Terriglobus albidus: one gene and its partner. The protein of the gene in region 2 interacts with the protein of the main gene of each other region in a pairwise test. Links are inferred from orthologs where the notes say so. Each region holds a gene or a part of one and is shown on either strand. Other genes may lie near its edges. The genes, in order: ileS and FTW19_RS09555.

Evidence for each region.
Region 1: the proteins of FTW19_RS09555 (region 2) and ileS interact in binary tests that used the Escherichia coli proteins (3 or more experiments, as listed by UniProt). The link is inferred for Terriglobus albidus from one-to-one orthologs.

The regions. Positions count from the first base shown.
Region 1 is NZ_CP042806.1:3,663,517-3,678,367, forward strand. What follows is about bases 4,328-7,718. They hold ileS (isoleucine--tRNA ligase), read right to left. Parts: upstream 7,408-7,718; coding sequence 4,528-7,407; downstream 4,328-4,527. Other genes in these bases: lspA (signal peptidase II), read right to left, coding at 4,328-4,528; FTW19_RS14360 (energy transducer TonB), read left to right, coding at 7,680-7,718. In the rest of the region: FTW19_RS14335 (amino acid permease), read left to right, coding at 1-1,193; FTW19_RS14340 (DUF6982 domain-containing protein), read right to left, coding at 1,262-1,801; FTW19_RS14345 (CCA tRNA nucleotidyltransferase), read left to right, coding at 1,967-3,844; more of lspA, read right to left, coding at 3,989-4,327; more of FTW19_RS14360, read left to right, coding at 7,719-8,666; FTW19_RS14365 (UdgX family uracil-DNA binding protein), read right to left, coding at 8,553-9,446; FTW19_RS14370 (Gfo/Idh/MocA family protein), read right to left, coding at 9,569-10,834; FTW19_RS14375 (sugar phosphate isomerase/epimerase family protein), read right to left, coding at 10,849-11,841; FTW19_RS14380 (ROK family protein), read right to left, coding at 11,866-13,056; FTW19_RS14385 (TonB-dependent receptor), read left to right, coding at 13,348-14,851. UniProt on the Escherichia coli protein: Catalyzes the attachment of isoleucine to tRNA(Ile). As IleRS can inadvertently accommodate and process structurally similar amino acids such as valine, to avoid such errors it has two additional distinct tRNA(Ile)-dependent editing activities.
Region 2 is NZ_CP042806.1:2,360,319-2,374,778, forward strand. What follows is about bases 6,211-9,210. They hold FTW19_RS09555 (D-ribose ABC transporter substrate-binding protein), read right to left. Parts: upstream 8,176-9,210; coding sequence 7,246-8,175; downstream 6,211-7,245. Other genes in these bases: FTW19_RS09550 (L-fucose/L-arabinose isomerase family protein), read right to left, coding at 6,211-7,226; FTW19_RS09560 (ABC transporter permease), read right to left, coding at 8,172-9,210. In the rest of the region: FTW19_RS09530 (hypothetical protein), read left to right, coding at 59-586; FTW19_RS09535 (lipase family protein), read right to left, coding at 938-1,903; fliB (flagellin lysine-N-methylase), read right to left, coding at 2,730-4,004; FTW19_RS09545 (sugar-binding transcriptional regulator), read right to left, coding at 4,487-5,437; more of FTW19_RS09550, read right to left, coding at 5,814-6,210; more of FTW19_RS09560, read right to left, coding at 9,211-9,242; FTW19_RS09565 (sugar ABC transporter ATP-binding protein), read right to left, coding at 9,239-10,759; FTW19_RS09570 (FGGY family carbohydrate kinase), read right to left, coding at 10,756-12,228; FTW19_RS09575 (transketolase family protein), read right to left, coding at 12,238-13,206; FTW19_RS09580 (transketolase), read right to left, coding at 13,200-14,021; FTW19_RS09585 (alkaline phosphatase family protein), read left to right, coding at 14,327-14,460. UniProt on the Escherichia coli protein: Part of the ABC transporter complex RbsABC involved in ribose import. Binds ribose. Also serves as the primary chemoreceptor for chemotaxis.

The DNA of each region.
Region 1 (14,851 bases), 1.3 Mb from region 2 along the record:
TGAAGTTTCCTCTCTGGCTCTCCTATGACCACTGGACCGGTCTGCGTACGGCGACCGATGTCGTCGCCCGCAAGATGCTTGCGGTGCAGCATCCAGAACTGCTTCCAGGAACGCAGGCGTTTTCGGCCGCTCTGGATGCACTGAAAGCCGCTGCTCCCGCTGATCTAACGGCCCAGGCGCACGCGCTGCTAGGAGCTCCGCATCTCTTTGGGATTGAGATCGGGTTCAACCTTCCGGCCTTCATCATCGCCCTGATCATCACGACGATCCTGGTGATCGGTATCTCGGAGTCGGCCAAGTTCAACTCCGGCATCGTCATGATGAAGGTGGCCGTGGTGCTCTTCGTCATCACGCTCGGCATCAAGTATGTAGACAAGGCGAACTGGGGTCATGACTGGTCGACCTTCGCTCCCTTTGGTGGGGGCGGTATCGGTCTGGCCGCCGGTCTGGTGTTTTTCAGCTATATCGGTTTTGACGCTGTCTCCACGACCGCGCAGGAGGCCAAGAACCCGCAGCGCGATCTGCCGATCGGCATCATTCTCTCGCTCTTGATCTGCACCGTGCTCTATATCGGCGTCGCTGGCGTCCTCACCGGCATGGTCTATTGGAAGGACATCAACATCGAGGCTCCGGTGGCTCGAGCCTTCCTCTCTCATAACCTGGGATGGGCGGCGGACATCATCACGGTTGGAGCGCTGGCGGGGCTCACCTCAGTCATGCTGGTGATGTTGCTTGGTCAGTCCCGTGTGCTATACGCCATGGCTAAGGATGGACTGCTGCCGCAGAAGTTCTTCGGCGCGATTCATCCGAAGTTCCGCACCCCGTGGAAGGGAACCATTCTGGCTGGCTTTCTGGCTGCCATCGTCGGCTCCATTACGCCGATCGACGATATCGGTAAGATGGTGAACATCGGCACGCTGCTGGCCTTCGTAATTGTCTGCATCGCCGTTGTGGTGCTGCGCAAGACCGATCCGAGCCGCGAGCGTCCCTTCCGTGCACCCTTGGTATGGCCCGTCCCGGTTGTTCCGGTCCTCGGCGTGCTCTTCAACGGCTACATGATGTACAAGCTGGGCTGGCAGAACTGGGCCCGGCTGATTGGTTGGCTCATCATTGGCCTGATCGTTTACTTCACCTACTCCCGCTTCCACTCAAAGGTGCAGGCTAAGGTCGAGAGCGAGGTTGCAGCCGACTAGTCTAGCTTCAGCCATAAAGACAAAGGGCGGCCACGTGCCGCCCTTTGTCTTTGGAGAAGATTCTTAGCTTAGTTTGGCCGTGAGTTCGGCGGCAGCTCGGTAGCGAAGAGCTGTTCCTGGAGGGATTTGTCTGCGGAGGTCGAGGCGACGGGTTTCTTCTTGGACGGCGTGGTGATCACCGCCAGAAGGTCCATGCTCTCAATGGCCCGCCGAGGGACGAAGATCCGCTGTACGTTGGACCGGACATCGGGAGGTGTGAACTGGATCCCCTTGTCCTCCAGCGCTGAATCCATCAGGCTGATGTCTAGCGGTGCAAGACCTTCCAGCACATCTTCGTCGCGGAGCTTCAGACGGATAAAAAGACCCTCCGTCCGTGGCTTGGAAAGAAAGGTCTTCCGCAGTGTCCGCTCCGGATCCTTTTCCGTAAGGTTGAAGTCACGGACATAGAGCACCATCTTGATCTCGGAGAGGGGAATAGGCATCACCCGTCCGGAGAGATCAAGGAGCTCCAGCGCATCGTCCTGGACAAAGCCCGCAGCCGGCAGGTAGCCGGCTATGGTGTCGCGGCTGAATCTTCGGATGAGAACTTTTTTTCGTCCTGCCGGCATACAGGGCATTGTCTCATCGGGTTCTTAAAAAGCAGCAGGAATGTAGCAAAAGCGGTACCTATATGTTACATTTGGCTTTTGTGTCGTCTTGCTTGCCGGTGCTAAGCGATTGATACGGCGAGAGTTAGCGACGAATCCGAAGCCCGGAGCGCTGCCCGCCTATCTATGGCCGACTACATCTACCTGCTCGAAAATCGACTATCTGCTAACCAGAAGGATGCGCTGGAGAAGATCAAGGCCGTCGTCCGGGAACGCGGGATGACGCTGTTTCTGGTCGGAGGAGCCGTGCGCGACCTCACGGCAGGCACCTCCGTACGCGATCTTGATGTGGCAGTTCAGGGAAATGCTCTCAAGTTGAAGAAAGATATACAGAAAGCCGGCGGCACCTTCTCCGGGGAGTATGAGCCGACACAGTCGCTTTTCTTCGACTTTCCTGGCTCTGTGCGGGTGGAGATCAGCAGCACTTTGGGCGTGACCTATCCCAAGCCGGCAAAACCGGTCTACAAGCCGGCGAACATTCTGGAAGATCTGCGCCGTCGTGACTTCACGGCTAATGCCATGGCGCTGTCGCTCAATGAGGGCTCCTGGGGCCTCCTGATGGATCCGCTAAACGGCGTTGCCGATATCGAGAACCGGGAGCTTCGGCTGGTCTCCAACTATGGATTCATTGAGGATCCGTCCCGTCTGGTTCGCGCCGCTCGGCTGTCTTCGCGTCTTGGCTGGCAGTTGGAAGAGCGCACCCGCGCCCGCTACGAGACGGCAAAGGAAGAGGACTATATCGCCAATCTTCCGGCCTGGTATCGCGGTTACGAACTGGAAGAGATCGCCTATGAGGAAGACGGTCTGCGCGTCCTCCGCCACCTGGAGAACGAGGGCTGGATGAAGGCCCTTATGCCTGCCTGGGGACCGAAGGTCGTGAATGCAACCGCTCTCGACGATCTGCGCGACAAAGTAGGCGTGCTGCAGTTGCAGGGAATCTTCCCGGACGCATCCGCCATTGCCTTTCCGCTCCTGACGGCCAAGCTGACGCCAAAGGATGTCGCCACGCTGAAGCATGGTTTCCCGCGTCAGGCATTCGTGGAAGCGATTGACGGCATGGAAGCTCAGGGCAAAGCGCTTGCCACGGAATTTACCGGCAAGTCGGCAGCGGCGCCCTCCGCTGCGTGGAAGCTGCTGCATGCAGCGAAGCCCGAGGCTGTACTGCAGATGGTCTTCGCGGTAAAGTCCGGTTCAGTCCAGAACAAGTTCAAGGCCTTTACTGCGGAGTGGCCGCAGGCCCGCCTTAAGATCCCCTATGCGTTGATGCTGGAGATGCGCATCACGCCGGATCTTCCGGGCTATGACGAACTGGTCGAGAAGCTCTTCTTTGAGCTGATGGACGGCAAGTTGTCGACCGTTGAGGAGATGAAGGCGTACCTCGAGCCTTACTCGCCGCCGGCACCGCCTCCGCCTGTTAACCTGCGCCGTCCGCGGGCCGCCAAGAAAGAGTCGAAGCGGGCGAAAAAGGCTGCTCCTATCGTCGAGGAAGTCGCAGATGAGCTGATCGCCTCGGGTGATGCGGGTATCGAGATTGGAGACGAGGATCTGATCGATGCAGAGGCCGCTCTAGAGCCGGTGAAGGCGGCTCCTGCGAAGAAGGCTGCCCCTGCGGAAGTGAAGGCTGCGGAACATGCTCCAGCCAAGAAGGCTGCTGCCGCGCCTGCGCCACCGAAAAAGCCCGCGGCAGCTCCGGCTGCCCCTGCCAAAAAGGCAGCCCCGGCTCCTCCGGTGAAGGCTGCGGCCAAGAAGCCGGCGCCTCTTCCTGCGAAGAAGGCTCCGGCGAAGCCCGAGGTCAGGAAGCCGGCCCCGGCGCCCGCGAAGAAAGCCGCGGTTCCGGCAAAGAAAACGGCTCCGGTCAAGCATGCTGCTGGTGCCAAAAAGCCGGCTCCTCCGGCGAAGAAGACGGTTCCGGCAAAGAAGCCCGTTGCCCACAAACCAGCTAAACCCGCCGCGAAGCCTGCCAAGAAGGCTGCTGCGAAAAAGGCCCCCGCGAAGAAGCGGTGAAGGTGACAGCAAGGGACAAAGAGGAGTAAGGTTTTCGTCAACGTAGACTCTGTGCCGCCGTCGGGGCCGGAGCCACTGATACGTGGAAAGGGCTGCCCGGTCTGGCAGCCCTTTTCTCATCCCTCGATGTTTCTTTTCTCATTCCTAGATATCTGCTGATTCCTTTGGCTGCGGCCGGAATATCTCGAGCAACAGCAGACATGCACCAACACAGATAGCAGAGTCGGCCAGGTTGAAGTCAGGCCAGTGATAGGTGCCAATGTGGACTTCCAGGAAGTCCACCACATGATCGAAGCGAATGCGGTCGTACAGATTGCCGAGCGCTCCGCCAAGAATCAGCGCCAGTCCGAAGCTGGTAAGTGACAGCGTGCGGCCAACTCTGTAGATCATTGCGGCAATCACCACCGTAACACAGACCGAAAACGCGATCAGCACAATGCGTACACGTTCAGGTGAGGTGGAGTCAGCGAACATGGAGAACGCTGCACCCGTGTTCAAAACATGACTCAACCGAAAAACTCGCGGGATGATGGTGATGGCCGAACCCAGGTCGATATGCGCTTCAATCCATAGCTTCGACAGGCGGTCTGCAGCCACTACCAGTGCGGTAATGAGAAGCAGCCACAGGCGAAGATCGCGTGTACGACTGGCGTTGGTGACCGGAGAAACAACGGTGTCGGACATTAGACAGGCTGCTCCTGAGTCACGGTATACGGTTCGTAGCCGATCTCGTCGAGTGCCGTTGCGCAGCGAGCGCAGACGGTCGGATAACGGCTATCGGATGCAACATCATTGGTGTAGCGCCAGCAACGCTCGCACTTTGTGATGTCGGAGAGCGTTTCGCATGGTGTTACTTCTACCGACGGTGTTTGATCGCCATTCACCGAGAACCGGAATGCCGACACATTGCACAGCTCAGCGAAGTGAGAACCGAAGCTATCGAAGCTTTCTTTCAACGCTGCCGGAATGGTTACGGCAACGCTGGCATCGAGCGCTTTACCAATCTGCTTGTTCTTTCTTGCCTCTTCGAGCGACAGCAGAACCGTGTCACGAACGGCAAGCAACTTCTCCCAGTTCGCAACCAGGCTCTCAGTATTGGCTGGAGCGAGGTCTTCCGGAGCGGGGAAATGCGCGATGTGGACGCTGGCTTCGCGGCCCTCGACCTTCGGCAGGTACTCCCACACCTCATCCGCGGTGAACGAGAGGACCGGAGCGACCAGGCGAACCAGGGCCTCCGTGATCTTCCAGATCGCGGTCTGGGCGCTGCGGCGTCCTGGGGCGTTGGGCGCGAAGGTGTAGAGACGGTCCTTCAGAACATCGATATAGAACGCGCTCAGGTCAGAGTTACAGAACTCGTTGATGGCGTGATAGGCACGATGGAACTCGAATTCGTCGTAGGCTTTGCGCACCTTGGCGACGATCTCGGCTCCCTTGGCCAACATGTACCGGTCGAGTGGTTCGAGGGCGCTGAACTCCTTCACCGCATGTTCCGCGGGGTTGAAGTCATACAGATTCGCCAGCAGGATGCGGAAGGTGTTGCGCAGCTTGCGGTAGATCTCTTCCGCGAGGCGCTTCATCAGTGGGACCGAGGCGATGACGTCTTCGCGGAAGTCGACCGAGGCGACCCAGAGGCGGACGATGTCGCCGCCGAGCTGATCCATCACAAGGACAGGATCGACACCGTTGCCGAGCGACTTGGAGAAGGCGCGGCGCTGCTCGTCCAGTGTCCAGCCGCTGGTAGCGACGTACTTGTAGGGTGCGGCGTTGCGGATGCCGACAGAAGCCAGCAGCGACGAGTGGAACCAGCCACGATGCTGGTCGCCGCCCTCGGTGTACATATCGGCAGGGAAGCGGAGCTCCGGCTCAGTCTCCAGCACGGCATGCCACGACGAGCCGGACTCGAACCAGACATCGAGGATGTCCATCTCCTTGCGGAAGGCCGCGTGTCCGCACTTGATACAGGTCGTTCCAGCCGACAGCAGTTGTTCGGCCGGGTACTCGTACCAGGCATCAGCGCCTTCTTTCTCGAAGAGCTTCACGATGCTTTGATTGAGTGCCTTATCGCTGATGGGGTGGTCGCAGCTCTGGCACAGGAAGACGGCGATGGGCACACCCCAGATGCGCTGGCGCGAGATGCACCAGTCGGGGCGGGTGGCGATCATGTTCGAGATACGCTCTTCGCCCCAGGAGGGGTCCCAGGTCACCTTCTTGATCTCATCCAGCGCGCGCTGGCGGAAGGTGGTCTCGTTACCGTGCTGGTCCTTGACCGGCGTCTCCATGCCGATAAACCACTGTTCCGTGGCGCGATAGATTACCGGCCTGTGGCAGCGCCAGCAGTGCGGGTAGCTGTGCTTGACCTCGGTTTCGGAGAGCAATGCTCCGTTCTTGCGGATGATGTCCAGAATGATGGGGTTGGCTTTATAGATGTGCAGGCCGTCATACTCCGGCAGGCCGTTGCGTATCCGTCCCGCATCGTCGACATTCGTGGTCTGCGGCAGGCCGTACTTTGCGCCGGTGTAGAAGTCGTCGGGACCATGCGCCGGGGCGGTGTGGACCGCACCCGTACCCTGTTCGGCCGTGACGTGATCGCCCAGCACTCCCAGGATCGTGCGTCCATGCAGGAAAGGGTGCGCAAAGGTGATGTTCTCCAGCGCCGTGCCTTTCATATGGGTGAGCACCTTTGCTTCCGGCATCTTGCAGGACTCCCGGACGGCGTCGGCGAGCGCTTCCGCAACCAGGTAGACGGCGCCATCGGTGTTTTCAAGGGCGACGTAGTCGAACTCCGGATTGAAGGCCACCGCCAGCGAGGAGGGAAGCGTCCACGGCGTGGTGGTGTAGATGATGGTGTACACCTCGCGGCCGGCAAGCTCCGGCGCCAGATCGGCAGGGTCGCTGAGGAGCCGGTAGCGGACATAGATCGAGGGAGAGGTGTGCTGCTCATACTCCACCTCGGCCTCGGCCAGGGCTGTCTTGTCATGCCAGCACCAGTAGACCGGCTTCAGGCCCTTGTAAACGTAGCCGTGCTCGAAGAACTCGTAGAAGGTCTCGACGATACGGGCTTCGTAGGGGAAGCTCATCGTCAGGTAAGGATCATCCCAGCGGCCCAGGACTCCCATGCGGCGGAACTGCGAGCGCTGCAGATCCACATACTTCTGCGCGTAGTCGCGGCACTGCTGGCGAACGGTAACAGCGTCCATTTCCAGCTTCTTGCGGCCAAGCTGCTCGTCGACCTTGATCTCGATCGGCAGGCCGTGGCAGTCCCAGCCGGGCACATAGGGGGAGTCGAAACCGGTCATCGTCTTGGATTTGACGACGAAGTCCTTGATGCACTTGTTCAGCGCATGGCCAAGGTGGATAGCGCCATTGGCGTATGGCGGGCCGTCATGCAGAATGTACTTCGGCGCGCCGGCGCGGGCGGCACGAATCTGTCCGTAGAGGTCGTTTTCGATCCACTTCTGGAGGCGTGCTGGTTCGTTCTGCGGAAGGCCGGCCTTCATGGGAAAGGCGGTCTGCGGCAGGTTCAGGGTAGACTTCAACGGCTTCTGCGCGGGCGAATCTGACATGCTTTTTCCTGAGTTGGTACGCGAGGTCACCAAAAGATCATTTTACTTTGTCAGGGCATTGCAGCCGTATACCCGGATGTGGTTCCATGCGTCAAAGAAAGTGACTGCGCGCCTAGGAAAACCTCTGTAAACTAGGAGCGGAGCCAGACGCTGAACGCGACGTGGCAGGAACCGGCAAAAGACCGGGAGATGTAAGTCCACCAACGGCGCGAGAATTTGGAAGAAGGGTGTGGGCGCAGTACGGCCCGCAGGCCAGGTTTGCGAAGCAGCTTATGGCGAATACTGTTTTGACGCCACCGGGACTCGATCCTAAGAACGATGGTCAGTTCGACGCCCGTAAGAGCGCCGAGCCTATTTTCGGGACAGAACTCCAGACTACGGAAGAAAACGTGTTTACCTCGCTATGGGCGAGCCTGAAGGACGTCTTTTTCCCGGAGAAGCTGCCTCCGCTCCAATTGCAATCAAAACCGATTGCGGTCGTCGACCGCATGAAGGTCAAACGTGATCCCAAGTCTACGGCCATAGCAGCGGTGGTGCATGTGCTGGTGATCCTTGCCATCGTCTGGATTGTGAAGAACAAGGTCGTCCAGATCATGGCGAAGCCCATCGTCAGCAACGTCGACATGTCGAAGGTGCCCCCGCCCGTCTCGCTGAAGGCAGCGGAACGTATGGGCGGCGGCGGCGGCCAGCGTGGTCCGACGCCAGTCACCAAAGGCAGACTTCCGGAGTTCGCTGATAAGCAGATTGTTCCTCCGAACAAGCCTCCCATCGAAGAGCCGAAGATCCATATTCAGCCGACAATTGAGGTCCAGAAAGACCTGAAGATGTCGAATGTGAATATGCCGAACTTCGGTATGCCGAATGCTCCCGCGGTCGGAGTCTCCTCTATGGGTAATGGCGAGGGAACTGGTATCGGTTCTGGCAAAGGATCGGGTCTCGGACCGGGATCGGGCGGGAACTATGGTGGCGGCGTCAGAAAGATCGGCAATGGTGTTCTCGCGCCGCAGTTGATCTACGGCCCGGAGCCTGAGTTCAGCGAAGAAGCCCGTAAGGCTAAGTTCCAGGGCGAAGTCATTGTCAGCCTGATCGTTGATACCCAGGGACGCCCGCAACGCGTTCGTGTCCCGCGCCCGGTCGGCATGGGACTAGACGACAAGGCCATTGAAGCTGTGAAGCAATACCGCTTCAAGCCTGCCACTGAAAATGGCGTTCCCGTAGCGGTAGAACTCGCGGTCGCCGTGAACTTCCAGATCTTCTAAACCGAACTTTTTTGTGACCATTGCCCGGGGATTATCCCCGGGCAATGCTGTTTGTGGAGCTGCCAGCATTGCAGGCAGCTGCTGTCGCGGTGCCTTGATCATGCTGCATTTGTTGTACCGTTGGGGATGCTTCAAATAATCTGCGGCCCGTTTGAGGTCCGCAACGAGGATCTCCCGGCTGCGATGCCGGTCTTCATCCGTTCGCGCTCGAAGGACTGCCGAGGGATGTAAGGTCGCGATAATCGGAGGTAGCCCCTTTACCTCTTCAATCTCTCCATGCGCCTGTGTGAGCCTGAACTTTGAGCCGAGTAACGACTGTGCGGCAACGGCCCCCAGGCAGACAATCAATCGCGGTCGCACCGTCTCCAGTTCGGCCTGTAGCCACGGCCGGCAGGCTCGGATCTCCTGCATGCCGGGCTTCTTGTGGATGCGGAGCTTTCCGCGAGGCTCCCATTTGAAATGCTTGACGGTATTGGTGACGTATACGGCGTCGCGATCGATCCGTGCTTCATCAAGACACTGATCGAGCAATTTGCCGGCAGGACCAACAAATGGTCGTCCCTGCCTATCCTCCTGGTCGCCTGGCTGTTCACCGATCATCATCATCGCAACCTTCGGGCGTGTGGCGTCCTCATGAGTTTCAAGCTCGCCGAATACGGCCTGAGTCGCATGGCGGTAGAGATCGCATCCGTGACATTGTTGTACCGCCTTACGAAGTACAGGCAAGCTGCGATCTCCAGGGACGAACGCAGCAGCACCGTTGGTTGCAGTTTTCGGCATCGGACATCTCTCCTGGGCGGAATTAGATGTCGTGTGCCTGGCGGCTGTTGTCATCGGCATCCTTGAGAGTAGATACACGAATGCCCGGCGATGTGCCGGGCATTCGTGGGTTGGATCCGTACTTAGACGTACTTTCGAAGATCAAGGCCCAGCTTGTACTCTTCCTTGTCAGCTTCGATCTCTTCCCAGGTCACAATGCGTCCTGTTTCGGCAGCTTTGCGAGCCAACATGCAACTACGGGCGCTTTCGACGCCGGCAGCGATCTGGTTCTGGAACTTGTTTTCGGTGATGCTTTCAATGAAGCTCTGGTCTTTCTTCTTGTCTGCTTCAGCCAGGTTGTCGCTGAAGGCGCCATCGGCTGCGAACTTGGCGTTCGTTGTCTGGTCGCTGCCGGCCCAGGTCCACGGCTTCAATCCCTGAATACCGAGCGCGCCCTTATATGGCATCTCAGCAAGTCCCTCAGAGCCGAAGATCGTCTCCTTCACATCGAAGTACCCGGCGGAGTTGAACTGCGTCGAGCTGAAGACAAACTCGGCTCCATTGGGATAGGTGAAGATCACCTCATAGTTGTCATTGATATTGCCGAAGTTCTGAAGGACCTTGCGGCTGGCTCGTGCCGTGGCCTTTACGGGATGAGCCTGCATCACCCAGTTGCAGACGTCGATGACGTGAATGTTCTGCTCGAGCAGGATATCGCCGGAGAGTGTCTTATCCCACAGCCAGTTCCGCAGGCGTTGCTCGTCCTGCGGCATTGAACCGCGGTCAGGATAAGTGGCGGTCGGAGCGTTGTAATGACCGCTGAGTGAAGCGATCTTTCCGATCTGCCCGTCGTGGATTCGCTTTACAACCTCGACAAAGGGAGGAGCTGAGCGAATCTGGAAGCCGACGGAGACGCTCACTTTGTTGCCGACCCGTTTCGCGATCTCAAGGGCACGCCGTGTCTGGGGAATATCGACGCCGACAGGCTTTTCGCAGTAGACGTGCTTGCCGCCGGCGGTGAGAGCATCCATGTGTTCGACATGGAAGAAGGGAGGCGTGGAGATCTGGACCGCGTCGACGTTCGGATTAGCCGCCAGCGCCTTGTAAGCCTCCCACCCGTGGAAGGTCATCTTATCGTCGATTGGTGCGAAACCGAGCGATGCATTGACCTGGTCAAAGTGCTGCTTACCCTTGGCAAGCTGATCAGGGAAGATGTCGCCCAGCGCGACGATGCGCGCCTGAGTATTCTTCGCAAACGAGGTCGCGACCGACGTGCCGCGTTTGCCGCAGCCCAGCAGGGCATACTGCACGGTCGAATTTGCTGCGTAACTGAAAGCGACACTGGGTTTCACGATCATCAGACCGCCCAGAGCTCCTGCACCCTGCAAAAACTTTCTGCGATTCATCATCTTCCTCCGTCTGGCTATGCCTTCTTGATCTTGTTGAGGATGCCTTCGAGATACAGCTTTTCGGCTTTTACGTCCTCGACCTGCTGCGGTCCGGAGGTCTCACGTTCGATGCTGACCGCGCCTTTATAGCCAAGGTCATGCAGCATCGATAGAACCTTCGGGAAATCAACCTCGCCTTCGCCGATGCGCACCTCTTTGCCAAGCTGGTCTGGATCAGTCGGCCATTTGCCGTCCTTGGCATGCATGGCACGAACATAGGGCCCAAGGACCTTGAGTGCGTCTACAGGATTGGCCTTACCGTAAAGAATCAGATTCGCGGTATCAAGCCCAACACCAAGCGCGGGATTGTTTACGTCCTTCAGCATGCGCAACATGGTTGTGGGCGTCTCCTGCCCAGTCTCCATCAGAAAGCTTTGGCCATTGGCAGCGCAGTGCTCGGTGATCTCGCGAATGGCGGCAACAGTCTCCGGATAAAGCGCGTCCTTGGGGTCCTCAGGAATAAACCCACAGTGTGTCTGAACCTTGTCGATGCCAAGTGTCTTGGCAAAGTCGGAGCACTGTTTCAGCGCATCGAGTCTGGCCTTACGGTAGGCTCGCGGTACCAGACCAATGGTGGCGGGGCCTTCCGTGAAGTTCCATTTGAGCGGTTGGGGATTCACGACTTCGGCTGTCGTCGCAATCACCTGATACTTATCCAGGAGATCTGCCATCTGCTTTGTCAGTGCGGGCGTGAAGTTGTTCAGATAGCCGTCGAGCGAGAGGAAGCAGGTTTTGAAACCGAGATCGCGGACCAGGCGAATCTTCGCTTCGGGATCCGGAGATGGCTTGATAAGCAGGCCAAGCTCCATGGGTGCATACCCGGGTTGTTTCCGCGTAGTGCTCTGTGCGAAGAGCGTTGTAGGGGCCATTCCACCGGCGGCTACACCGACGGCAGCCGCAGTGGCCTGCTTGAGAAAGGTACGGCGTTCAGTCGACATCTCTTCCCGTTTCTGCTGCGTTGCAAACATCTCAGGACCTCCGTATGCGAAGTTCTATAACGACATCAGGTAGTTAAAAGCTGCGATGGAAGCCGCGCTTCGCGGCAACGACACCGGATCTGCGGTGGTGAAACGAATCTCGGTAGAACCGAGATAGCGGGGAAGGATACTGTTTTCGATTCCCTGGCGGATGGCTGTGCGGAAGACACCATTCTCAAACCCTTCCAGGTCTGTGAAGAGCACTGCTTGCGGATTATTGATGTGGACCAGCGATGCAATGGCTGAACCGAGAGCTTTGCCTGCGCAGCGCAGCAGTTGCACGGCGTTGCGGTCACCATGCATGGCCAGGTCTTCCAGGTCACGCATGCTCTCAATCACCAGGCCTTTCTCATGAGCGGCCTGCCGCAGCGCAGAACCGCCGGCAATGGTATCGAGACATCCATTACGGCCACAGCGGCAGAGTGTTCCATGTGGATCGACCGAGATATGCCCAATCTCGCCGGCGCTGCCGTCGTGTCCGCGGTACAGAATGCCGTGCATATAGTGGGCGGAGCCAATGGTACGTCCCAGCACGATCGAAGAGAAGTGATCGTACTCCCGAGCATCGCCGAAGATATGTTCTCCAATGGCAATTGCGTTAGCATCGTTGTCAGCCCATGCCTGCAGTTCCAGAGCCTCTCCGATGATGCGGGCGATGGGAACATCACGCCAGTCCAATGCGGCGGAGTAACGGCACACGCCTTGGTCGGCATCGACGATTCCTGCCACGGCGATGCCAGTGCCACGCACTCTGGTGCGCGGAATCGAGGCATGGCGTAGCGCGGCGAGGAACGTCGCACGAACTGCTTCGGGAATCTCTGAGAGGGAATCAACCGCCGGAACGTGGCGTTGTTCCAGAACCGCTCCCTTCAGGTCCGTAATCGCGAGCACCATCTCGCCTTCGCCAATATTGATGCCGGCAAAGCAGGAATGCCCAGGTTGAAGGGAGAGCTGAACCGGTGGACGGCCACGACGTTTTTCGCGGCCAGGCGGATCGATGGACGGAGTCTCCGCCAGAAGTTCCTGCTGAAGAAGCTTCTGGGTGACCTCGGTGATGCCGGCTGGACTGACGCCCGTAAGCTCACTCAGCTCGAGCCTTGAGAGACGATCGTATTGCAGCAAGGCTGCGATGATTGAGGTCTTCGCGGATTGAAACGGCACCTTCAACGACAGCTTCTCCGGACGGCAGGCGGAACAAAACGGCACGGGATGTCGTACTCCATCATGCGGTTACAGGACGACCAAACCAGGGTTACAAATCGCCTTGACCGCTTGACGGTGCATGGATATCATCCAGTCACCGAAACATTGCATTCCTGCTTTCCTGTAGATCGTACAACGAATGACGCTAATCCTGGCGCCGAATAATTTCGGTTACTGAAAGAATAAGAAGACAACATAAAACACAGCGCATTCCTACTCCGCGGGTCTTTTCCTGGCGTTATGGTGGGCAGCCCCGCATCACACACAACCAATCGAGATTGTGGGAGGCCGCAAATGAAGTTTGGTTTTAGGAGTACCAGTCAACGGAGGCCGGGGGGATGGTTCCCGGCGAGTTCTCTTTGTTTCACGCGTTCCGTCCTTGGCGGAGCCCTGCTTGCCGGCTCTGTCTTGTTGTTTACCGGGTCGCCGCTCCTGGCGCAGAACACTACTGCTGATGTTGTCGGTACGGTGACGGACGAAAGCGGCGCCGTTATCCCTAAGGCAAAAGTTGAGCTGACCAACGTCGAAACGCACGAGACGCGCACCCTCACCTCAGGTGATGGTGGCGAGTACGTCTTCACCCTGCTGAAGCCAAGCCGCTACTCGCTTGTAGTAACGGCTGCAGGATTCAAGGTCTTCAGGATCGATTCGTTCAGCATCGCAGCAGGTGATCGCGCCCGCGAAGACTCACACATGATCGTGGGTTCCCAGGGCGAGATTGTGAACGTCGAGGCTACCCCTCCGGCACTGCATACGGACTCCTCAGCGCTGATTACAACCGTTACGGAAAAGGCGACTCAGGAACTGCCGCTGAATGGCCGTAACTTCATCAACCTTGTCCAGGTGACCCCGGGAGCAACAGAGGGCCTGAACAACGGTCTCGCCAGCGGCAACCGGCCCGACGATCGCCGCCAGACGTCATCTGTCTCGATGAACGGTCAGGCGGATATGATGAACAACCAGACCATCGATGGCATTGACAATAACGAGCGCGTGATCGGCTCGATCGGTGTTCGTCCTTCGGTCGATTCGATTCAGGAAGTCAGCGTTCAGGCGAACGTCTTTACGGCAGAGGTAGGTCGTGCGGCGGGTGCGATTGTGAACGTGATCACGAAGTCTGGCACGAATACGCTTCACGGAACGGTGTATGAGTTCCTCCGTAACGATGTGCTGAATGCGAACCCGTACAAGTTCGGCGCTAGCATTCCTAAGCCTAAGTTTCGCCAGAACCAGTACGGTGGCAGCATTGGTGGCCCCATCATCAAAAACCGCACCTTCTTCTTTGCGGACTACGAGGGCCTGGACCTCGTCAGGAATCAGAACCCGACCACCACGACAGTCCCCACATTGTTCGAGCGTCAGAACCCGGGTAACTTCACTGACAATTCAGGGATCAACAAAGTAGTTCCAAGCTCATCCTTCGACAAGATCGGTCAGCAGTACTTCAATCTGTTCCCGTTGCCGACGAACAACCTTCTGTCCGGCAATTACGTAGGAGCTCGCGCCGATAACCAGTTCGCGAAGGTTGGCGATGGACGCGTTGATCACCGTTTTCAGAATGGTGATTGGGCCTATCTACGGTACACCTATAACCGCGTTGATACCAAGATCGGTACGCTGTACCCGGCGGTGAACTCTGCGGCCGGTGTCATCGACCCCGGCGGCAACCTTGGAAGCTATCCTGGACCGGCGCAGACGCGTGCGCATCAGGCCCATCTCAACTACGTCCATACCTTCACCCCCACCCTGTTGTTAGAGCTGAAGGCTGGTTATACGCTTCTCGATAATGCCCAGTTTC
Region 2 (14,460 bases):
GGCCAACCCATTCTTTGGAGAGAAAAGCCTCCGTATGATAAGCGACTTGAGGATGAATATGCGGCGGCGAGGGATTAACTTAAATGTTCTGCTGGTGCTCACTCTTCTGTGGGGAGTGGCAGCCCAGGCGCAGGCAAGACAGCATCTCCTGCCACCTTCCCCTGCGGAACGAGCGGCTTTTGAGAAGAAGCTCGATCCAGCACTCATGCCGGCTGGCGCCAGCCACCGCAACATTGATCCCAAGCAGGTATTCAAGCTCGCAGGCCCAGATGGAACAGAACTCACGGTCGCTCCAGTCAACTTTGATGTGCCTCGCTCAAATATGAGCGAGCCAGGGCGGCGTACCTGTGGTGTATACATTGTGCCTGCACAGGGTGCTGCGTATTTCCTCGATTTAATTTCGGACGACGACGCTGACCTTGGGATTCAGTGTTGGTCAGTCTTGTCGGTACGTTTGGCGCGCAAGCAGGGAGAACCTGCTGATATCGTGTTGGTCGGGTCTGCCTCCCTGACCACCCACTCCTGGCGTCAGGACTATGTACTTCACTGCGGCAAGGACGGAATCTACAAGCTCTCAGTTGACTAAAAGGACGCTCCCCAGCAACCGTGATTGACAACGAGCAATGTCGATTGGATTCACATCCGTTGGTAGGTACTACGGACTGCTCACGTATTCCGTCATACAACGCGGCTCTGAGATGGGAATACGAATCGCACTCAGGAGCGACAAGAATGCACGTCGTGCGATTTTGAAGGTATTAAATGATGGGCTTCAGCCCTGGGCTCTCTTTGCGACCAATACAAAGACCCAGGGCTAAAGCCCAATTTTTTTAGGGCCAATAAACCGTGGGCTAAAAGCCCACGGCTCCCACCCATTCGAGCTTCGCTCGAACAACCCACATAAGCTTCGCGTATGTGGGGCACCCGAGTCGATTCATTAAGCTGCTACTTCCCGAGCTCCTGTCGATGCCGTCTCGGCACTGCTGCTTGATCCGAAGGTTTCGGAGTAAGCGTCGTTGTGCTGCCGAATAAGCTCCCCGTCCCAGGTATTCCGATCTGTTGCATACGAGAATGAGAAGCTGTACTGGCCGGTCGTCTGCACATAGCTGACCTGGTTGTTCTGCATCTGAGTTACCTTGTTTTGCAGCGCAGTCCGCAGGCTATTGTTCGGCATGGGATTAGGTCCGGGCGAGGGGAAAAGTTGAAAGAAGTTGGTCATATTGAACGTTGGATTGATGGTCGTGTCCGTTGCCCAGACATGTGGAATGGCGTCGTTCTGATTGAAGCAGGGCACATAGTTGGATGACGCATTGAGAACGTCGGCCAGTGCCTGGTTACCTGCGGCAAAGGACGCAAACGTGATGGCTTGAATACTGGCAGGAAGGGTCGTAAGTGGTTGCTGACCGTTCAGGAACTGGAAGGCAATCCAGCATGCCGCCAGATAAGCAACCGTCCCACCAAGACTGTGGCCGGTGATGAGCAACGGAGTGGTCGCGTTAAATGATCCGGAGATCGACTGCAGATAGGAACCAAGGTCCGTACCGCCCTTGGTGAGGCTGGCGTTCATCTGCATCAGGGCGCCGAAGAGCGCTGCCTGGGCGCCAATGGCCACCTTGGCTCCACTGACCGGGTCGAAGCCGGCCCAGAACTCGCAGCAAAAGTCTTCCAGTTCATCGGGCGCACCATGGGTCCCCTGAATGACCAGGGCATATTGGTTCGTTGTCGGGTTCAGGAGGACAGCCGAATAATCTGCGCCGATTGAGCTGGGCTGCCATACGACTGTCCAGGGCGATGGTGGATTGGGGTTGGAAGATACATGGTCGATCCAGTCACAAAGGCTCCACGCAAGCTGCGTGCCTTGAGGGAGACTGGTAGTAGAAGCCTGCTGTTTTTCAGATGTCATTGCAAAGGTTTCCTCTCGTTGAATGGGACATGGAGTTCCTGAATTCAGCCGAGACCTAAGCGAAGAAATTTGTAGCTAAGAGGGGGCAGATGAGGTACTTCAAGAGCGTCCAGATGTAGTTGCTCCGCTGGATCTCGGAGCTCCGTAGCCATACATGCGGATGCGGCTAGGGAGGTGCATCCGACAGCTTCGGCCTTTTTGCAGGGGCTGTCAAGAAGAGGTTGATGAAAGTTCTGTTGCTTGCCTGACAGAAACAGCCCAAGAGGCTAGCATCCATTGAGACAGAGTTTTCGCGCGGCAACTAAGCTCTGTCGCCCCTACAGGACAGGCAAGAGCAGGTCCTTCGCTACGCTCAGGATGACAAACAAAAGGTTCGCTCAGCGGGGTATTAACCGGCGGGAGCAGCGGGCTTCAGCCCGCTGATTGAAGTTCTTAAATGATGATGGGCTTCAGCCCTGGGCTCTCTCTGAGACCAACATAAAGACCCAGGGCTAAACAGGCTGCGGAAAAACTCTATATGAGGGGTTAATCGGGTCAAATTTGGGGATAGAAAATCATCACCCAATGTCCCCGGATCGCTTATAGGTCATTCTGACGCGATCGTTTTTTTTGCGCTTCTCGAAAATCGAGTTTTTCCGCAGCCTGTAAAGCCCAATTTCTTTAGAGCCAATAAACCGTGGGCTAAAAGCCCACGGCTCCCACCCATTCGAGCTTCGCTCGAATAGTTCACCCCAACGAACGACGTTCGTTGGGGACCCCGAATATCCCACTCACGCTATGCGTGAATGGGGCACTCAAGGTTATGGTGATCAGAAGCGGGATTGCTCTAGCGGGGTAGGAGCTCTGCGAGGCTCTTCATGTCTGTCAGGTTGCGGTCTTCCATCAGGGCGAGCAGTTGTTGCAGGTAGCCGGGGCTGTGTTCGACCGTCTTTGAGAAGGACTGGACGGTCTTCACCACTGCTTTTTCATCGAACTCGGATTGGCGGTTGCCGGAGATGCCGATCAGTAGGCCGTGCACCAGGACGTATTGGCCGATTAGCAGGGTGTATTCCTGGAAGATTGTCTTTGGTGTCGAATGCGCGCTGGCTTCGCGGCCGAAGGGGAACAGCGTTCTGAAGATGTAGTTCAGCAGGTAGTTCTCGAGAATGTGCGGGTGCTGCTCGAGGAATGGTTTGCAGTAGGCGTTGTCGGCGTGCTGATAGCGCTCCAGGTCCTGGGCGGCCGTTGATTCGGTTGCATAACCGATGCCGGCGAGGAAGTCCTGGAAGGATTCGTTGAAGCGCTTTGAGTTCACGCCGGAGCGGTTGGCAAGGTCGGCGACGCGAAGGACGAGATCCAGCTGTGCGGCGGTGTTCGCGGGCAGATGGTTGAGCTCTGTCCGGAGGGTGCCTTCCTCGACGATCTGCTGATAGCTCTGGATGATCTCCGCTACCTTCTCTTCACCTTCCAGCGAGGTGACCTCGTCGAGCTGCTTGCACATCATGCCCAGCAGGAAGATCCGCTGCCAGAGGGGACGGCTGCGATCGGTGAGCAGGTCTCCCATGCATAGCCGCACCTCGGTGAAATAGCTGAAGGGCTTGTGAGGCGAGTCGGGTCCGTTGCGGGCGAGCTTGGAGAACTGGTCGGTGCGGAAGGGAACAGCCGGGCCATCGGTGTGGCGGTTCGCAAATCCTGGATCCAGGAGCACCATGCGCGCTGCCTCGGGGCAGGAGAGATACAGGGAGACCTCGAGCTGTCCGTCGACTTGATTGAGGGCGCGGGGATAGGTGGAGCATGCGGCCGACAGGTAGTCGTGGCCATGCTCCTTGTGGATGCCGCAGAGACGCTGTGCCGTGAAGAAGGGGCACTTCTTATCGGCGGTCATCTCAATGCTGGCGTAGAGGTTATCGCTGGGAGAGCCTGGAACCTTACGGACATGGGTATCGACGGCGGACCGGATCTCGCTGACAGGCAGCAAACGGTAGAACTCATAGGTCTGTTTGTCGACGGGGACAGAGAATCCGTTGCAGCAGGTGTCGTCGCAGCCTCCGCGGAGGCATTGGAAGCCTTGTCCGTAGAGAGGCTGAGACGGTAGAGGTTGACGTGCGATAGCGCGGCTCACGGGGGTGAGGGGTGCAATCTGGGGGCCGTTGGTCGAGATAACGGATCAGAGGGCTTTAATGTCGGGTGGGGGAAGGGTGGGAAGCGAGGACCCTCAGTGGCTAAAGCCACTTCCTTTTGAGCGTTCGTCCGGGACGGCTGAAAGCCGTCCCCTTAAGCAATACATTCGCGCGGTGCGCGAACGCCCAGGTCCCTGTAGGGATATCACCCCAACGAACACGTTCATCGGGGACCGAACCCGGGGCAACCGCCGTATGGGCTCGTTCAAGATAACGGTTGACCGGTTGTGGGACGTCAGGGGCCTTTCTACCAAAGATGATTGTGGGAACATTCGCGCTACGCGCGAACCGCCTTGCTTAAGGGGACGACTTCAGTCGTCCCGTACCCGACGTACGAAACAAGTGGCTTCAGCCACTGAGGGACATCGGTGCGGGGCAGCAAGACCGTAATGCGTCGGCGGCGAATCGGGTCTCTCCCCGGGTGCTAGCTCTTCAACAGCTTCTGCGCCGTCTTCTGATCGGTGATCAGGACGTTGATCAGCTTGCCTTTGATCGCCGCCTTGATGGCGGTGAACTTGGCAGGCCCACCGGCGATGCCGATGATCTTGCTGACCCGCTTGAGCATCGGCATCTCGATGCCGATGACGCGGTTGAGCAGCGGCGAGCGGATGAGATCTCCCTGTTCGTTGAAGAACTGCAGGCAGATGTCGCCAACAGCGCCTTTCTTCTGCAACGACTCAAGCTCCGCCATGGTGAAGCTGTTGCCGCTGCTTTCGAGCAATGCCGATGGCTTCAAGGCGCCGATGCCAACCAGTGCGATGTCGAGCGTTGGGAAGGTTTCGATCGTCTCGCGTACATATGGTTCCTGCAGCAACAGGTCGCGTGTCTTGGAGCTACCGGTCACGCCTGGCGCCTGCAACAGTACAGGAGTAGCACCGATCAGACGCGAGAACTGATTTACAAGCTGGGTAGCGCGTGACTGGATATCAGGTGTCCCGACACCGCCGAGCATCTGGATGACACGTCCGCCCTCGGCACGATTGGTCGGGTGGAGCTGATCGACCATGGCCAGCAGGTGGCGGCTCCAGGAGGAGATGCCGATGTTCTCTTTGGGGCGCAACGTGGATTCGAGCAGGAATGCGGCTGCGGCGCCAAGCTCCTGGATCATATGGAACTCATCGTCAGGGCAGTCGACGATGACGACTTCGCGCAGGCTGAAGCGGCGCTCCAGCTCCTCTTCCATCTCGGCATAGACACCGCCGGGAACGTCGACGATGACACGCACCACGTTCGCCTCGCGCGCCTTCTTCAGAAGGCGTGAGACGGTGGACTGATGGATGCCGAGCATCTCGGTGATATCCTGCTGCCGCACCTCGTGTACGTAATAGAGGCGGGCGATCTTGACCATCAGTCGGGTTTCATTGATGCGTGGCATATAAATTTATGTCTGCATAATATTACACGTGGGTTTGGTCCGAACCTAGATTGCCGGTGGGAGCAGCGGGGTCCCCAGCCAGCTTTGTTGGCTGGGGTGTTCAGCGGGCTTCAGCCCGGTGATTGAAGGCATAAAAACGATGGGCTTTAGCCCTGGGTCTTTGATTGCGATACTCAGAAAAGCCCAGGGCTAAAGCCCAAATTCTCTTGTATCCAGGTACCGTGGGCTAAAAGCCCACGGCTCCCACCGGATTCGAGCTCCGCTCGAACTTCCCACCCATCACTCCGTGATGGATGGGGCACCCAGAGTCGTGGTATCCGCAAAGAAAAGGCCCGCTTTGGTAAGCGGGCCGAGTGTGGTGATGTATCTGAATAGCTCACACCTCAGCGTGATGGTGGTAAACATCCCATCCCATATAAGTCCCCAGGGCTTCGGCCACGGGCTCAGCGCAATGGCTTCCGTTCATCGCGGCATGATGCTCAAACCCGTTCTTGCAGATCACATGCATCAGCTTCTGGAGCTTCGGCACATGCGCGACGGCTCGGGTACCGAAGGTATCCAATGGATCATCCGTAAACAGACCATTGCCGACATAGGCGCGGATCTTGCCCTGAAGATCATCTGTACTGACGCGGCCAAAGGTGAGTGGGCCGGCAGGTGTGCGGCCTTCGAGGGCGCCGACGGTGTTCTGTTCTCCGAGTACGGTTCCGAGGATAGGAGCGGTGCCGATGCGGATGTCTGGCAGAAAATCCTTAGCCCAGTTGCCGCAGTGGAACAGGACGCACTTATCAGGATCGTTGCCGTAGTTGTTGTTCCAGTCGACCAGCGCCGAGGGCTTCTTGCTGGCGAGCTGCAGCGCGTACATACTGACGACGCCTGCGATATCGACCTCGCAGGCCGATGGCAGCATCTGCTCGCTCATCATGGACATGATGGTGCAGACATTGACGCCGAAGTTCTTCTGCATCGAAGACCAGCATTGAATGGCGGTCGCGGTCAGACCGAGCTCCTGCATCCAGTCATCGACGACCAGGGCAAACTTCGCCATCTTCACCAGGCTCTCAGTCGGAGCCTTGGATGCATCGGCGTAGCTGCGGATCTGTTCGATGCGTTGCTTCACCCGGGTGTCGGCGTCGGCGATACGCTGGGCGGAGCCGAAGACCTCGGAGAGGTCAATCGTATTGACGGAGATGCCCGCAGCCTCAAAGAGCTTTTCGCTGAAGCGGGTGGTGTTGAAGGCGTTGGGGCGTGCTCCCACTGCTCCCAGGCGGACACGACGGAGACCGCGCACGACGCGGCAGGTTGCGAGGAAGTTGGTGAGGTCTTCGCGGAAGCGGTCGCTATTGATGGCTACGGTGTGATCGCGGGTGAGGGTGTACTTGTAGCCGTACTGGCGCAGGTTGTTACAGGCGGAGATCTTGCCGCAGAAGGCATCGCGGCGGCGCTCCAGGCCAAAGGCGTCCAGATCGTCAGGGCAGGCCTGCACGAGGATAGGAACATTCAGCTCAGAGAGACGTATCGCATCGGAGAGCGCCTTCTCGTCGCCGAAGTTCGGCAGGCAGACGAGGATACCTTCGATCTCAGAGCGATGCGCGCGGAAGAGTTCGCCGCACTTCACCGCATCGAGCCAACCCTGGACGTCGCCCAGCTTGGTCTGGCCCTGGGTGAGCCAGATGGGGGTGACATCGAGTTGCGAGAAGAGCGTGGTGAGCTGCTGCCGCGCTTCGGAGATGAGCGCGTCGGGAAAGAAGTCGCGGTTACCGAGAATGACGCCGAGAGTGCTGGGCATGAGTGATTCCTTTTGATTGTTATCTGATCTTTTCAAAGTCGCGATAGTCGTCCACGTTGGCGCGAGTGACGAGATCGCAGGGGATGATCTGTTTCTCCAGCTTGCCGGTCGAGCCTGTCTTCAGAAAGCGATCAGCTTCGTCGACTGCGAGCCGGGAGATGACGACGGCAGGCTGCAGCGAAGTGGCCTGTAGTTCGCCGGAACGAATGGCGGTAGCCGCATCGGGTGAGCCGTCGAAACCGGTGACGACGATTCCTTTGCGGCCCGAGGACTTGACGGCCGCCGCGGCGCCGAGCGCCATGGTGTCGTTGCCGGCGATGATGCCTGCCAGCTTTGCGTGTGCCTGCAGAATGGTCTCGGTCTTCTGGAAGGCTTCGGCCTGCGACCAGTTGGCTGATTGCGCAGCGACGAGCTTCAGCTGTGGCGCGGTGTCAAGGATCTCGTGAAAGCCCTTGGTGCGGATCTGCGCGTTGGTGTCGGACTCGCGCCCGAGCAGCTCGGCGTATTCACCTTCTTTAGTGGCACGGGCAAACTCTTCGGCGACGATGCGGGAGCCTTGATGGTTGTCGGCGATGATCTGCGCGTTGGCTACTCCGGTGACCTGTATCTCGCGGTCGATGAGGAAGACAGCAATGCCTTCGGCCTTTGCGCGACGTACGGCAGAGATGGATGACTCCGATCCGGCGTTGTCGAGCACGATAGCCTTGGCTCCGCTAGCGATGGCGGCGTCGATCAGGTTGTCCTGACGGTAGGCGTCGTCGTTGTGCGCGTCGATGCGGGTACGGTAGCCGAGCTGTTGCGCACGGGCTGCGGCGGCATCACCCTCGGCCTTGAAGTAGGGATTGTCCTGCGAGGGAACGATGATGGCGATCAGCGGCTTCGAGAGCTCTTCGCGGTGGCAACCAGAAAGAGCGATAGCCCCGGCCAGGAATAGCGGTACGAGCTTCATGCTCCGGCCTCGGGGTTGGAGCGGAGCAGCAGAGGCAGGAACTTTGCCTGCAGCCGCGACTGGAGCTGATCGATGGCGACCGCAAGGACGATGACGACTCCCTTGATGACGATCTGCCAGAACTCAGAGACGCCGAGCATGACCAGCCCGTCGGCGAGCACGCCGATAACGAACGCTCCGATCAGTGAGCCGGTGACGGAGCCGCGTCCGCCCATCAACGACGTGCCTCCCAGAACGACCGCGGCGATGGCATTCAGCTCAAAGCTCTCTCCTGTAGCCGGGTGAGCGGCTTCGAGCTGCGAGGCGATGATGAGCCCAACGAGCGAAGCGCAGAAGGCGGAGAAGAGGAAGGTGTACATCTTCACGCGCGGCACAACAATGCCGGCCAGGCGGGCAGCGCGTTCATTACCGCCGATGGCGTAGACGTGGCGTCCGAATGGTGTTTTCGCTGCGATGAAGGCTGCGACGGCAAACAGCGCGAACATCAGCCAGACCGGGATAGGAATGCGTAGCAGAAAGCTCTGGCCGATGAAGGCAAAGGAAGGGGCGTGCGCGGCAAGGTTCGGGAAGGTCTTACCGTTGGACATCAGCAGGGCAGAACCCCGCGCGATGTATAGCGTGCCCAGGGTGGCGATAAAAGGAGCGACACCGGCGCGGGAGACCAGCCATCCATTCAACGCGCCGACGATCAGGCAAAGCGCAATGGTGGCCAGGATGGCAACGAAAACGCCGGGATGATAGGTCGTCCCACCGAGGGTGATGCCCTGGGTGAGGATGTAGCCAGCGGCCATGCCGCCCAGGCCGGCAACCGAGCCGACCGACAGGTCGATGCCTCCGGAGAGGATGACGAAGGTCATGCCTATGGCAAGAATGGCGGAGATGGCGACGTGCTTTGTCAGGATGGAGAGATTGGCTGTCGTAAGGAAGCTCGGCGCCATGGCAGAGAACAGGATGAGCAGCAATACCAGCACGAGGACAGCGCGGGCACGCAGCAGGATGAGTGCGATGCGGGCTCCACTGCTGGCCAGACGATCGGACGATGAGAGCGTGGCGGAGATAGAGGTCATGCGATGCTTCCTGTGGTCACATTCGGACTGGCTGCGGAGAAGAGCGCTTCGTCGGTCAACTGATGATGCTGAAACTCGGCTGCAATGCGTCCCTGGCAGAGGACGAGGGCGCGGTCGGCGAGCGTTCGCGTCTCTTCAATCTCGGAAGAGGTGAAGAGAATACTCAGGCCATTCGCGGCCAGCTTGCGAAGGATGCGATAGATCTCGGCTTTCGCTCCTGCATCGACACCGCGTGTCGGTTCGTCGAGCAGCAGAACGCGCGGGTTCCGCATGAGGCAGCGCGCGATCAGGACCTTTTGCTGATTGCCGCCCGAAAGCGAGGTGACCGGCAGCTCGAGATCGTTGGCCGCGATGTTGAGGTCTTTCGCCAGCTTTCGGACTAACTCGGTCTCGTGCGCGCGTGAGAGCAATGGGCCGTGCGAAGCAGCGAGGGCGACGTTCTCGCGGATCGACAGTTCGGGAATGAGGCCGTCGCGCTGGCGATCTTCGGGGACAAGCACAATGCCTGCCTTAACCGCGCTGCCAACGGAGTTCAGCTCGAGCGTGCGGCCTTCGATCTGGATGGAACCCTCGAGGGGTGTGCGGTTTCCCGCGAGCGTCTCCAGCAGTTCGGTTCTACCCGCTCCGAGAAGGCCGTAGATGCCCAGGACCTCACCCTTGTGGAGAGTGAATGAGATCTCGTGCAGAGCTGCCTGCGATTCTTCACCCGCGGCGGAGGAGCCGAGCTCCAACTGATGGACGGATAGCACGGCCTGGGTGGAGGCAGCGGGACGGACTTGTAGATCTGTGGTGTCGGCGCGGCCTGACATACGTTCCACGATCCACTGCCGCGTGACCTCGGAACGCGGAGCTTCGCCGACGACGCGGCCGGAGCGCAGGACCGTGAAGTAGTCACCGAGGTGCAGCAGCTCGTGCAGACGGTGCGAGATGTAAACGATGGTGACGCCCGAGCGTTTCAGGTCTTCGATGACCTCGAAGAGCGATTCTGTTTCTGCCATCGAAAGAGCAGAGGTGGGTTCGTCGAGGATCAGGATCTTTGATCCATGAGCGATGGTCCGGGCGAGCTCGACGATCTGCCGGCAGCCGAGCGAGAGATGAGCCGTTTGCGCATTGACCGGCATTGGTTTATGCAGGCGATGGAGCGCATCGGCCGATTGGGTGTCTTCGGTCTTGCGATCGACCATGGCGGCACGGGTCAGCTCGCGGCCGGCGAAGATGTTCTCGCTGATGTCGAGGTTCGGCATCACGCTCAGCTCCTGGTGCACGATGCTGATGCCGTGTGCCCCGGCATCGCGCGGACTGCGGAGAGTGATCGGCTTACCGTCGAGCAGGATCGTGCCTTCATCGCACGACTCTACACCCGACAGGATGCGCATCAGAGTAGATTTGCCGGCGCCGTTCTCTCCGATCAGTACGTTGACTGCATTGCGGTGCAACTTGAAGTCGACATGGTCGAGCGCGATGTTTCCGGGGTAGCGCTTCAAGATGCCGTTTGCCTGCAGGATCACGTCGCTCATGCGAGGTCCCCCTTCAGGCGGGTCTGCCGGACGGCGAGCTTCCAGCCTTCATAGTGGGAGGTGCGTTGAGTTGTCGGAAGGAACGTTGTCGACTCCTGCGGAAGCGAGGCAAGGTCAGCCATGCTGTGCCACCACCCAAGTGTGAGCCCGCCGAGCCAGGCAGCGCCGAGCGCCGAAAGGTCTTCGCAACTGGAACGATGGACTGGCACATGCAGCAGGTCCGCTTGAAACTGCATCAGGGCACTGTTGCGGGTCGCGCCTCCGTCGGTGTGCAGGGCTGGGAGGTCTACACCGGCGGCATCGCGCATGGCGTGAAAGACATCCGCGACCTGGTAAGCGATGGCGTCCACTGCGGCGCGGGCCATATGCTCTCGTCTGCTGGTGTGGCTAAGGCCGGTGAGTGTGCCCCGTGCGGCAGAGTCCCAGTAGGGGGCTCCGAGACCGACCATCGCGGGGACAAAGTAGACCCCTGCTGCATCTGAAACGCTCTCGGCAAGAGCTACGGCATCGCGTGTAGGATCGCCGAGATTGAGGAACTCTCCCACCCACTGCACGGCTGACCCAGTCATGGTGATGTTGCCTTCGAGGGCGAAGTGAGCTGTCCCATTGTGCGACCAGGCGATGGTGCGTGCCAGGCTCTGTGTCGGTGCTGGCAGGCCCGGTGTCAGCGTCATCAGCGACGAGCCGGTGCCATAGGTTGCTTTAATGGTTCCCGGTGTATAGCTTCCATGGCCCACCATTGCTGCGTGAGAATCTCCAATCGCGGAGACGATGGGGACGCCCGCAAGCTCTGGAATCGCTGAGACCTCGCCAAGCAAGGATGAGGAGCAGGCGAGCTGAGGCATCGCGACTTGCGGAATGGCGAAAAGGTCGAGTAGATCGCGATCCCACTGCAAGGTCTCCAGATCGAGCAGCGCTGTACGCGATGCATTTGTATGATCGGTGACGTGGGCTGCACCGCCGGTCAGCTTGTAGACAAGCCAGCTATCGACGTTGCCCAGGCAAAGCTCTCCCCGTTCCGCCCGGGCTCGCAACGCAGGATTCTGCTGGAGCAGCCAGCTCCATTTAGTTGCGGACACAAGTGGGTCGAGCGGCAGGCCGGTGCGCTCCCGGATGAGATCCGTTTGTGTGGCAAGTTGCCTGCAGATGGCCTCGCCTCGCCGGCACTGCCAGCTGATCGCATTGGCCGCGGGGCTGGCGTCGGCACGATACCAGGTCACGGCGGTCTCCCGCTGGTTGGAGATGGCGATACCTTTGATCCCGACTGCGCCGCTATGGGCGATGCACTCCCGTATGACGGTGAGTACCGACTGCCACAGCGCTTCGGGATCTTGCTCGACCATGCCAGGTTGGGGCGTTAGCAGCGTAAGCGGTGCAGACGCACGAAATACCGGCTGTCCATCGTTGCCGACGAGGAGAGCCTTGGTATTCGTTGTTCCCTGATCGATGGCGAGGATGAGGTCGGACATGATCTACGCCTACTTGTTCTCTCCCAGCAGATCGAGTGCCGCGTTCACCATGCCGTCTGCGTTCAGATGAAAGTGATCGAGCAGAAACTCCGCGGACCCGGTAGGTGCGAAGACGTCAGGAAGGCCAAGCATGCGCATCGGTGCAGGGTGATGGAGCGCGAGCACCTCGGCGACCGCTCCGCCCAGGCCTCCGGCGGTGAGTGCTTCTTCGACGGTGACAATGCCGCGGGTCTCTTTCGCGGCTTTGATGATTGCGTCGTAATCGAGCGGTTTGATGCTGCTCATATTCAGCACGCGGGCGAAGATGCCGCGTTGTTCCAGAAGCTTCGCGGCCTGCAGTGCCCGAGCTACCAGGATGCCGTTGGTGATGATGGTGACATCGTCTCCGTCATTCATCAGTGCGGCCCGGCCCAGGGTGAACTGATATCCGCGATCATGTACTTCAGGCACCGGAACGCGGCTGATGCGAAGGAACATGGGGCCATCGTGCCGCAGCGAATAGCGCATGACCTGCTCGGTTTCCAGGGGATCCGCCGGAACGATCACGGTGAGATTCGGGATGATGCGTGTCCAGGCCATGTCTTCGATGGAGTGGTGGGTGGCGCCAAGCTGCCCATAGGCCATGCCGGAGGACATGCCGCATAGCTTGACATTCCATTTGGAGTAGCCAAGATCGACCTTTACCTGTTCCATGGCGCGGGCGGTCAGGAAACAGGAGGCTCCGCATACGTAGGGGACCATGCCTCCGTTGGCCAGGCCGGCGCCGACACCGACCATGTTCTGCTCCGCAATGCCGACGTTGACGAACCGGTCGGGGAAGAGTTCCTTGAACTTCTTGAGCTTGGTCGAAGAGACCGAGTCATTGACGACGGCGCAGACACGTTTGTCCTGCGCGGCCATCTCTTCGAGGGTTCTGGAGTAGGCTTCGCGGCAATCGTAAGTCTTGGCCGATGTCTCAACGGGAGCAGCGACTACCATGGGACCTCCACTCCGAGTTCTTCCGCCGCCATGAAAAGCTGCTCACGGGTCGGCACACCATGATGCCAAGCGGGCTTGTTCTCTGCAAAGCTGACGCCTTTTCCTTTGACCGTATTTGCGATGATGCAGGTGGGTTTGCCGGGTTCGAGAGGGAGCGACTGAAAGACCTGCATCAGCTCTTCGTGATTATGTCCATCGACTTCGCGCACGGCAAAGCCGAAGGAGGACCACTTCGGCGCGAGCGGATCCATCTGAATCGTGTTTTCGGTGAAGTCACCCTGCTGAATCCGGTTGCGGTCTACGATGACCGTCAGATTATCGAGTTTGTAATGGTGAGCGGTCATAGCGGCCTCCCAGTTGGAGCCTTCCTGCAGCTCACCATCGCCGGTAAGGACGAAGACCCGCCAGTGCTCACCGCGCATCTTCGCCGCAAGGGCAGCGCCGACGGCGATCGGTGCTCCATGGCCCAGGGGGCCGGTATTCGCTTCCACTCCGGGCAGCTTGTTCCGGTCCGGATGTCCATTCAGCATGGACAGCGGGTCCATAAAGGTCTTGAGCTGTTCGACCGGGAAAAAGCCACGGGCGGCGAGTGTTGCATAGAAGGCGCCCGAACAGTGCCCCTTGGACATGATGAAGCGATCTCTCTGCTCCCAGTGGGGCCGCGCGGGATCGACCGCCAGAATTCCACCCAGGTAGAGACAGGTAAGAACGTCGGCAGAGGAGAGGTCGCCGCCGGTGTGACCCAGTTGCGAATGATGGGTCATCGACATCGCACGGATGCGGGTCAGGTTTGCAGCTTGTTGCAGGTGTTTCAAGGATGATTCCGCCATAAGGTAAGGGCAACCAGAGGGTTAAACTTGCCACTCATGACATCACACTGTCGTACTTTTTTGCAATAGTGCATAAAAATGCTAACGCCCTGTATTCCGCTATGTGGGTCGAAAAGCTTCGCCAGGTTTCACGCGCTGCAAGAGTTGACAAGCCGTAAGGCGAACAAGCATAGTCCTAATCGACACGGCAGAGATCAGAGAGCCGTACAAAGCCAGGCATTTTTATGCCCGGTTTTGTACGGCTTTTGTGTTTTTGTACTTCTTTCGCCGCATTACCTTTTGGAGGCTCCTTGAGGCTAGCAGTATCCATTTTCCTGTCAGGTGTGATGATGTGTTTCGCGACAGCACTGTCAGCGCAGACGCATCGCCCGGTGTTAATGATCTCGATTGACGGCCTTCGGCCTGACTATGTCACACGGGCGGA